One region of the Maribacter forsetii DSM 18668 genome, then DNA from elsewhere that is predicted to be linked to it. Evidence: riboswitches for the same ligand, from Rfam matches in the RefSeq annotation. Region 1 holds a riboswitch; each other region holds the start of a gene.
What was found. Region 1 has a riboswitch for S-adenosylmethionine ahead of P177_RS10560 (Na+/H+ antiporter NhaC family protein). Riboswitches for the same ligand answer to the same signal wherever they lie in the genome.
Positions count from the first base shown of each region.

Region 2: another riboswitch for S-adenosylmethionine. It lies ahead of P177_RS15830 (O-acetylhomoserine aminocarboxypropyltransferase/cysteine synthase family protein); the one in region 1 lies ahead of P177_RS10560 (Na+/H+ antiporter NhaC family protein).
Region 3: another riboswitch for S-adenosylmethionine. It lies ahead of P177_RS15765 (homocysteine S-methyltransferase family protein); the one in region 1 lies ahead of P177_RS10560 (Na+/H+ antiporter NhaC family protein).

Region 1 covers NZ_JQLH01000001.1:2,496,618-2,499,834, forward strand. The annotation lists gene P177_RS10555 (RNA polymerase sigma factor) at 1-385, opposite strand, end outside; gene P177_RS10560 (Na+/H+ antiporter NhaC family protein) at 579-1,859, opposite strand; SAM-I-IV-variant riboswitch at 1,929-2,026, opposite strand; gene P177_RS10565 (serine hydrolase domain-containing protein) at 2,234-3,217, shown strand, end outside.
Region 2 covers NZ_JQLH01000001.1:3,713,325-3,716,541, reverse strand. The annotation lists gene P177_RS15835 (sulfatase family protein) at 1-1,001, shown strand, start outside; SAM riboswitch class I at 1,232-1,335, shown strand; gene P177_RS15830 (O-acetylhomoserine aminocarboxypropyltransferase/cysteine synthase family protein) at 1,476-2,750, shown strand; gene thrA (bifunctional aspartate kinase/homoserine dehydrogenase I) at 2,885-3,217, shown strand, end outside.
Region 3 covers NZ_JQLH01000001.1:3,697,698-3,700,914, reverse strand. The annotation lists gene cobA (uroporphyrinogen-III C-methyltransferase) at 1-40, shown strand, start outside; gene P177_RS15770 (NAD(P)/FAD-dependent oxidoreductase) at 128-1,189, shown strand; SAM riboswitch class I at 1,347-1,461, shown strand; gene P177_RS15765 (homocysteine S-methyltransferase family protein) at 1,576-2,577, shown strand; gene P177_RS15760 (four helix bundle protein) at 2,602-2,958, shown strand; gene metH (methionine synthase) at 2,958-3,217, shown strand, end outside.

The DNA of each region.
Region 1 (3,217 bases):
TTAAAAAAGCCTCGCGTTGCTTTTCTGGTAAATCTGAAATAACGGATTCTAGTTTTAACTGAAATTCTTTTGTTCTTAATTTAAAATAAGGGTCTTCATTGTCTTGTTCCTTAACCAATCCTTTTTCAAATTTCAAAGCAACTTTCTTATTACGCAGCGTATCGATCATTAGATTTCTTGAAATACTATATAGAAAACTGGCTACCTTTTTATAAACGACGGTACTACATATAGACCACAATTTAACAAAAGAATCATGTACAATATCTTCTGCCCGTTGCATATCGCCAAACTTATAGTAAAGGTAATTTCGCAAACCTTCTGCATGGGTTCGATAAATGTTATTATAAACGCTCTCTTCGCAAACCGATGGTTCTTGCCCCATTCTTTAATATTAAATTCTAAAAGACCAATTATAAGGTCTATTACCCCAATATTAGTTATTGAAACTTTTAAATGCAAGATACTCTAAAGTAAACTACCCCAAGATAATACTCAAAGTATTCAAATCTTATCTATGGAGTATTGTTATGTGTTTATAATACTATTGAGATTAAGTTCTCAATTATAAAACCTTGTTATTTACGTAAAGGTCTTACCCCAATAAACAGTAACGTATACATAAATAAAAGCATTAGATACCATGTATTACTTACCAAATCCAAATAATCTATTTCCCCTTTAGAGAAGCTTAAAATCATTAAAACTTGTGCCCCATAAGGCAATAAACCTTGAAAAATACAGGCAAAAATATCTAAGATAGACGCTGTCTTTTTATTATCTAAATGATACTCGTCATTAATAGTCTTTGCAATTGGTCCGGCAATTATAATTGAAACGGTATTATTGGCTATTGCCATATTAATTGTACTCACTAATGTGGCTATACCAAATTGTGCCGATTTCTTATTTTTTATCAGCTTTCTAATATTGACCAATATAAATTCTATTCCGCCATTTCTTTCTACCAATGCCGCCAGTCCTCCGGTCAATAAAGACAAAAGAAATATTTCTGTCATGTTGGTAAATCCTGTGTAAGCAATTTTGGCGGATTCAATCAGAGTAAAATCTTGATAAACAATTCCTAATACAACTGCAGCTATAGCGCCTAGTAACAGCGTCACAAATACATTGACTCCAACAATAGACAGGGCAATCACCAATACATACGGTAAAATCTTTACAATATCATAATTATAAATCGTGTTTTCAGGTGCAACGGATTCTAACCCTAAGCCTTGAAAAATTAATATAGCAATGGTAAATATCGCTGCTGGCACAGCTATTTTAATGTTTTGTTTGAACTTATCGCTCATTTTACAACCTAAAGATTGGGTTGCCGCAATAGTTGTATCTGAAATGACAGATAAGTTATCACCGAACATACTACCGCCCAATAACGCCCCGCATAATATTGCCAGCTCTGCATTGCTTTCTTCTGCAAAACCTACTACTATTGGCGCCAAGGCTACGATAGCGCCAACAGAAGTTCCTGTTGAGACAGATAGAAATCCGGCAATGACAAAAATGCCCACATAGATGTATTGTATGGCTATTAGGTCTAAACCAAGATTTACAATGGCATCTACACTACCTGTTTCATTAGTAATTGCAGCGAAAGCACCTGCCAATAAATAGATAAGGCACATCGTCAATATCTTATCATCTCCACAACCTTTTAAAAGCGTATTGATTTTATCTGATATCGATTGCCTAAATAGTATGAACGCAACTACAATACCCACAATTACCGCAATAGGTGCGGGTAGGGCATAGAAATCATTTTGATAGATACCTACGCCTAAAAAGGTAAATACAAATACCAACAAAGGTATTAAGGCAGAAAATTTGGGGGTCATCTTTTTGGTACTTTCCATTTCTCTTTCTTCATAATCAAAAAAAGAAATAGCTAAAAATTAGAAGGATTATGAATTAACATTTGTTCCAATTAATTGGCTTATCTATTTAGCACCTTGCTTGTTATTGCAGGTTGCTATCTCCTTTTTTGAGATTCTTGATAATTATTTTAAGGCCGCAAAAATAATGTATAAAACTGATGACTAAATCTTAAATAAGGTTAATTTATCTACAAATTATTCTTACAATAGATTGCGGTATTCACTCGTGAATTATTACATAAATTTTAACGTCAATTATTATTTAATTAACAACACCGTACAATTTAATGGTCGAAGTTTGATTCCATAACACAAACTAATTCAACCATTTACATATGATTAAAAATTACTTTAAAGTTATTTTCGCATGTTTGTTAGTTGTTTTTACTACAGCATGTTCAACCCAAATAGAAGAATTCGGTGAAAATTTTGACCGAGATAAAATGGACTTGTTTTTTTCAAGAATTGAAAAACAAAACTTAGGAATGGGCAGTATATCCATTTTTAAAAATTGTAAAGAAGATTATCAATATTCATTTGGTTTTATTGACGTTGAAAATTCAATTGAGGCCAACGAAAATTCTAAATACAGAATAGCATCTGTTTCAAAAGCATTTACGGCCACCATGATCATACAGCTAGTTGAAGAAAGCAAATTGACTCTAGAAACTACAATAGAAAATTACTTTCCAGAAATACCTAATGCCAAAATTATTACTATAGAACAATTATTGAATCATAGAAGCGGACTCTTCAATTTTACTGAGGGTGAATATGACCCAGAAGACCGAATACAACCCGCCTCTAGACAGAAACTTATAGAGATTTTCATTAAAAACGGTACTAATTTTAGTCCAAATGAGAAATTTGAATATTCCAATACCAATTACCTTTTGCTATCATTTATAATTGAAGATATTGACGAGAAAACTTATGCTAGTTCATTTAAAGATAGATTGGCTACACCGTTAGGACTTACAAATACTTATAATGGAGAAGAAATCAATGCTACAGACAATGAGGCATATTCTTATCAATTAGAAAGTGAAAATTGGGTCGCTTTGGTTGAAACTCATTATACCATTCTTCAAGGAACCGGCTCTTTGGTATCTACACCTAAAGGCGTAAATGCATTTTATAATGCTTTGTTTGACGGAAGGTTGGTCTCTGAAAGCTCCCTTAATAAAATGACAACGATGAATGATGGTTATGGCTTTGGTCTATTCACAATTCCGTTTTATAACAAAAGCGGATTTGGACATGATGGCAGGGTAGACGGTTATCAATCTTTAAGTATCTACTTTCCGTCAGATGATGTA
Region 2 (3,217 bases), 1.2 Mb from region 1:
TTAAGGAGTTTACAAAGAAAACATTCCCAGAACCAGAAACGCTTTTTGATGATTACAGCAATAGAGGTTCTGCGGCGAAAACTGCAGAAATGAATTTGCTAACCCACATGATGTATAGTCATGATAGTAAAATAAGACCTGAGACTTTAGCTAAAATGGAAAGCAAAGTATTACCTGTGGTAGAAGAATTTTCAAATAGTTTTTATGGTCCGTATAACCGTGCTACGGCAGAACAAAAGGCATTGTATAATCCGGTGTTAGATTCGATCAACGATTTCTTTTATGATAATTGGCCAAAGATGACCGATACCGAAAAAATGAAATGGAAATACCAGCGCTATATGCAAGACTACTTGGGCAGCATTTCTTCGGTTGATGATAATGTAGGTCGATTGCTAGATTATTTAGACGAAAGCGGGTTGGCAGAAAATACAATAGTCATTTACACCTCTGACCAAGGATTCTATTTAGGAGAGCACGGTTGGTTCGACAAGCGTTTTATTTATGATGAATCTTTTAAAACTCCGTTATTGGTACGTTGGCCCAATGTGGTAAAACCAGGTTCTGTGGAAAATGAAATGGTTCAGAATTTAGATTTTGCACAAACCATGTTGGAAGCGGTAGGCATTACACCGCCAAGTGATATGCAAGGAGAAAGTTTAATTCCGTTATTGAAAGGCGAAAAAGACAAGTGGACAAGAGATGCGGTGTACTATCAGTATTACGAATATCCATCGGTACATATGGTAAAACGCCATTATGGTATTGTAAACAAAGAATTTAAGTTAGTGCATTTCTATTATGATGTAGACGAATGGGAGTTGTATGATAGGTTGAATGATCCCAAAGAAATGAATAATGTGTACCATGATCCAGCGTACGCAGCTACGGTTAAAAAGTTGACAAAAGATTTGGTTGAGATGCGTAAATACTACAAAGATTCTCCTGAGCAAGATCAAAAGTACATTGATAAGTACAAGAGTGCTGGGATGATTGATTAGTTGTTGGTTGTCGGTTGTTGGGGAAAAAATGTCAGTTCGAGAGCTTTTGACCTAATTTTTGATTAGGTCAAAAGTGTATAGAGATCACTGTCGATGTAGGGGTCTCCAGATATCTTTAAGCCTACAGAAAAATAACAACAAGAACTAGAATTATATTTTTTTCTTAAAATTCTAGGTTATTAAAAACTTCTGCCCAATATTTGTAGTTCAAAGTTCAAACACGTATTGAATAGTTATCAAGAAAGGTGGAGGGATTAGACCCTTTGAAACCTTAGCAACCCTTTGTTACATACAAAGAAGGTGCTACATTCTACCCTTATGGGATGGATAACAGTAATCGAATTTTCTTCGATATTACTTTCTTATAACTTTTTGATTTTCACCTACCCGCATATAATGCTGGTTAAGGTTTGGCTTTTAATTTTTTGCATCCTGAGCGTAGTCGAAGGATTAATTTTTAAAAACAACAAAATCATGAGTAATCACAAATTAGCAACAAACGCATTACACGCAGGTCACGACACAACTACCAACGGTGGTACAAGAGCAGTGCCTATTTATCAAACATCATCTTATGTGTTCAATGACACGGATCACGCAGCAAACTTATTTTCGTTAGCGGAATTAGGCTTCATTTATACAAGATTAAACAATCCCACCAATCAAATTCTACAAGACAGGTTAGCTGCGGTAGAAGGCGGAATTGGAGCGGTGGTTTTTGCATCGGGTACAGCGGCAATCTCAACAGGGTTGTTGACATTATTAAAAGCAGGTGACCATATTGTGGCATCAAGCAGTTTATATGGTGGTACGTTTAATTTATTGAATGTAACCTTACCAAGATTCGGTATTACAACAACCTTCGTAGATGCATCTGATCCTGAGAATTTTGGAAAAGCTGTACAGGAGAATACAAGAGCATTTTTTGTAGAATCTTTAGGGAATCCTAAGTTAGATGTGTTGGACTTGAAAGGAATTTCTAAAGAATCTAAAGCGGCAGGAGTACCATTTATAGTAGATAATACTGTGGCTACTCCGTCATTATTGAATCCTATTGAACACGGAGCTAACCTAGTAATACATTCATTGACAAAGTATATTGGTGGACAAGGAACTTCCTTAGGAGGAGCAATAATTGATGCCGGTACTTTCGACTGGACAAACGGAAAATTCCCAGAATTTACTGAGCCATCTGCAGGATACCACGGTTTGGTATATAGCGAAGCATTAGGTGCGGCAGCATTTACCTTTAAATTAATATTAGAAGGCTTACGTGATTTCGGTGGAGCATTGAGTCCGTTTAACGCTTTCCAAATTATTCAAGGTCTAGAAACATTACCGGTACGTATCAAGCAGCATAGTGCAAATGCATTAGAATTGGCTACGTGGTTAGAAGGTAGGTCAGAAGTGGAATGGGTAAATTACCCAGGATTGAAGAGCAATAAGTACAACGAATTGGCAAAAGAATACTTACCAAAAGGACAGAGCGGATTGGTTACTTTTGGAGTTAAGGGCGGATTTGAAGCTGCTAAAAAAGTAACTGATGCGACTAAGATATTCTCGTTGCTAGCGAATATTGGTGATACCAAATCATTGATTATTCACCCTGCAAGTACCACACACCAACAATTAACTGCAGAGCAGCAAGAAGGTGCTGGTGTAGGTCAAGATTTAATTCGTTTGTCCGTTGGTTTAGAAGATATTGAAGATTTAAAAGCCGATTTAGAACAGGCATTAGCAAGTCTTTAATCTCGGTTATCGATATAAAGCAAAATTGAAATAACCGGTCATTGAGCTAAAACTATGTGACCAATTATTTAAAATAGTAAAATATTATTGGCTGAGCGGAACAGAAGCCAAGCCATAAATTGATTTTGAAATAGATGCTACATCAATTACAGATTAAAAAATATAAGACCTTAAGTGGTGCCTCTCAAGATATTCAATTGTCTTATCAGGTATTTGGTAAAGAGCTACATACAGCACCTATTATTTTGGTGAACCATGCTTTGACCGGAAACTCTAATGTTACTGGAGAAGATGGCTGGTGGTCGGCACTTATCGGTGATGAAAAATGTATCGATACCCAAAAGTATACCATTCTGGCATTCAATATTCCGGGAAACGGTCATGATAAATTCGTGATTGAAAACTATAAGGATTTTGTTGCTGGCGATGTAGCTAGAATGTTTTTATTGGGTTTGCAGCAGTTGAAA
Region 3 (3,217 bases), 1.2 Mb from region 1:
TCGGTATTCAAAGGAGAATGCTAAGTTGAGCGAAGTATAAAATTGCAAAGTATTAATTACATAGTCGAAGTGAAATTAAAAGAAGTTGAAAAGTGATTTCTAATTACTTTTCACTAAACAAAAAATTATGATTAAAACAGATATGCTCATTATAGGAGCGGGACCAACCGGATTATTTACGGTGTTTGAAGCAGGATTATTAAAGTTAAAAACGCATTTAATAGATGCATTGCCACAGCCAGGTGGACAGTGTTCAGAGATATATCCTAAGAAGCCTATCTACGATATTCCTGCATTTCCAGAAATTTTGGCGGGTACTTTGGTAGATAATCTAATGGAGCAGATCAAACCTTTTGAGCCAGGGTTTACATTGGGTGAAAGAGCAGAAACCTTAGATAAGTTAGAAGATGGTTCTTTTGTAGTAACTACAAATAAAGGAACTCAGCATAATGCGCCAGTTGTTGTTATAGCAGGCGGGTTAGGTTCTTTTGAACCAAGAAAACCACCTATCTCGAATATTGTAAATTTTGAAGATACCGGTGTTTCTTATATGATTAAGGATCCAGAAGTATATCGTGACAAAAAGGTAGTGATTGCCGGTGGTGGAGATTCAGCTTTAGATTGGGCTATATTTTTAACCGATGTAGCATCAGAAGTAACTTTGGTGCATAGAAGAGATGAATTTAGAGGGGCTTTGGATTCTGTTGAAAAAGCATCTGAACTGGCAAAGCTTGGTAAAATAAAATTAATTACAAAAGCAGAGGTAAAAGAATTGCACGGCAAAGATCATTTGGAAGCTGTTGTGATTAAACATACGGATAAGGAAAAGGAAGATACTTATTTAGAGGTAGATAATTTTATTCCGTTATTCGGTCTTTCACCAAAATTAGGTCCTATAGGTGATTGGGGACTAGAAATTCAGAAGAATGCCATTAAGGTAAATAACGCAAAAGATTACCAAACAAATATACCGGGAGTATATGCTATTGGCGATGTTAATACCTATGAAGGTAAATTGAAATTGATACTTTCAGGTTTTCATGAAGCAGCGGTAATGTGTCAGTATGCATACCAACAAATCAATCCGGGTAAGCGCTACGTAATGAAATATACGACCGTTGGTGGTGTTGAAGGATTCGATGGTTCTAAGAAAGAAGCCAAAAAAGAAGTAGTACAAAGTATTGCATAAAGTTATAATTTGGTCAGTAAAACCTCCAGATTCTTTATGATTCTGGAGGTTTTTTTATGACAAATTTCTAAAAATTCGTTGGGTAAAAAACCTGTTGAAGTTTTGGATTAGAGCATGCTGTGCCGTTACTTTGCAAATCGTTCATAAATAGATTGAAACGTTATCAAGAAAGGTGGAGGGACTAGACCCATTGAAACCTTGGCAACCCTTTCCTTTAAGGAAAAGAAGGTGCTACATTCTATCTTTATTCTGTGTACTTGTGCAGAAGATGTTATTCTATATGGCATTACAAAGACAGATAACTTAAGAAAAGGCATCTAGCCGAACTTTCCTTACTTGATTACGAATTACATTTTTATTGAACCAATAATATTTTACACCGTAAAATGAAGGATATAAAGGAAATATTAAAAGAGCGAATTCTCATATTAGATGGCGCCATGGGTACCATGCTACAGCGCTATAAGTTTACTGAGGAAGATTTTAGGGGAGAACGTTTTAAAGACTGGGAACACCCATTACAGGGTAATAATGATTTGTTGTCACTAACTCAGCCTGATGCAATTGCTGAGGTTCATCGTAAGTATTTCGCTGCGGGTGCCGATATCGTAGAGACCAATACATTTTCTGGAACTACGATAGCGATGGCGGATTATTACATGGAAGACTTGGTGTATGAGTTGAATTATGAATCTGCGCGTATCGCTAAAATGGTAGCAGATGAATTCACGGCTAAAGAACCGAATAAACCAAGATTTGTAGCCGGAAGTATCGGTCCTACGAACAAAACGGCAAGTATGTCGCCAGATGTAAATGACCCAGGGTATAGAGCAGTTTCTTTTGATGAGCTACGTATTGCATATAAACAACAAGTAGAAGCCTTGTTAGATGGTGGATCGGATATTTTATTGGTAGAAACTATTTTTGATACGTTAAATGCAAAAGCGGCATTGTTTGCTATTGAAGAAGTAAAAGAAGAGCGAAATGTCGATGTGCCTATCATGGTAAGCGGTACCATTACCGATGCGTCAGGTAGAACGTTATCTGGTCAAACGGCAGAAGCATTTCTTATATCCATTTCCCATATTCCTATTTTATCGGTCGGCTTCAATTGTGCATTAGGAGCTAATCAATTGGTGCCACATTTAGAGGTATTATCAACCAAAAGTGAGCATGCGGTTTCGGCACACCCCAATGCAGGACTACCAAATGCATTCGGAGAGTACGATGAGACTCCTGATCAAATGGCAGAACAAATTAAAGAATACGCAGAAAAAGGATTAGTAAATATAGTAGGTGGATGCTGCGGTACCACTCCGGAACATATTACTGCGATAGCAGAGGTAGTGGAAAATTTTGAACCTAGAAAGTTGACAGTTGTCGGTTGATGGTTGTCAGTAAATAGTAACTGAATGGAATATACAGAATTAGAAGTGTGGAAAGAATCTAGGATTTTGGCGAATTTGATATATAAAGTTTCTCAGCAGTTTCCTAAAGTTGAAATGTATGGGTTGACAAATCAGATACGTCGTTGTGCTGTTTCAGTTCCGTCAAATATAGCTGAAGGATGTGGAAGAAGAACAGCAGCAGATACTATCCAGTTTTTACACATTTCTAGAGGTTCTCTATATGAATTGGAAACTCAGCTATTCATTGCTTTGGATCAAGAATATTTGATTAAAGAAGATTTTGAATCCATTGCGAAGCAAATTTTAAAATGTAAAAAACTCATTAATGGGTTTATCAATTACTATAAAAAGACCAAATAATGTCTGGAAGTATTTCAAAAAAACCATCAACTGACAACGGTCAACCGACAACTAAATACCTGAAGTTATCAGGTCTTGAACCCTTAATAGTCACCCCAGAAACGAATTTCATAAACGTTGGTGAACGGACAAACGTTGCTGGTTCAAAAAAGTTTCTACGTCTTGTAAAAGAAGAGAAATTTGAAGAGGCATTGGCAGTTGCTAGAGAGCAGGTAGAGAATGGAGCACAGGTCATTGATATTAACATGGATGACGGATT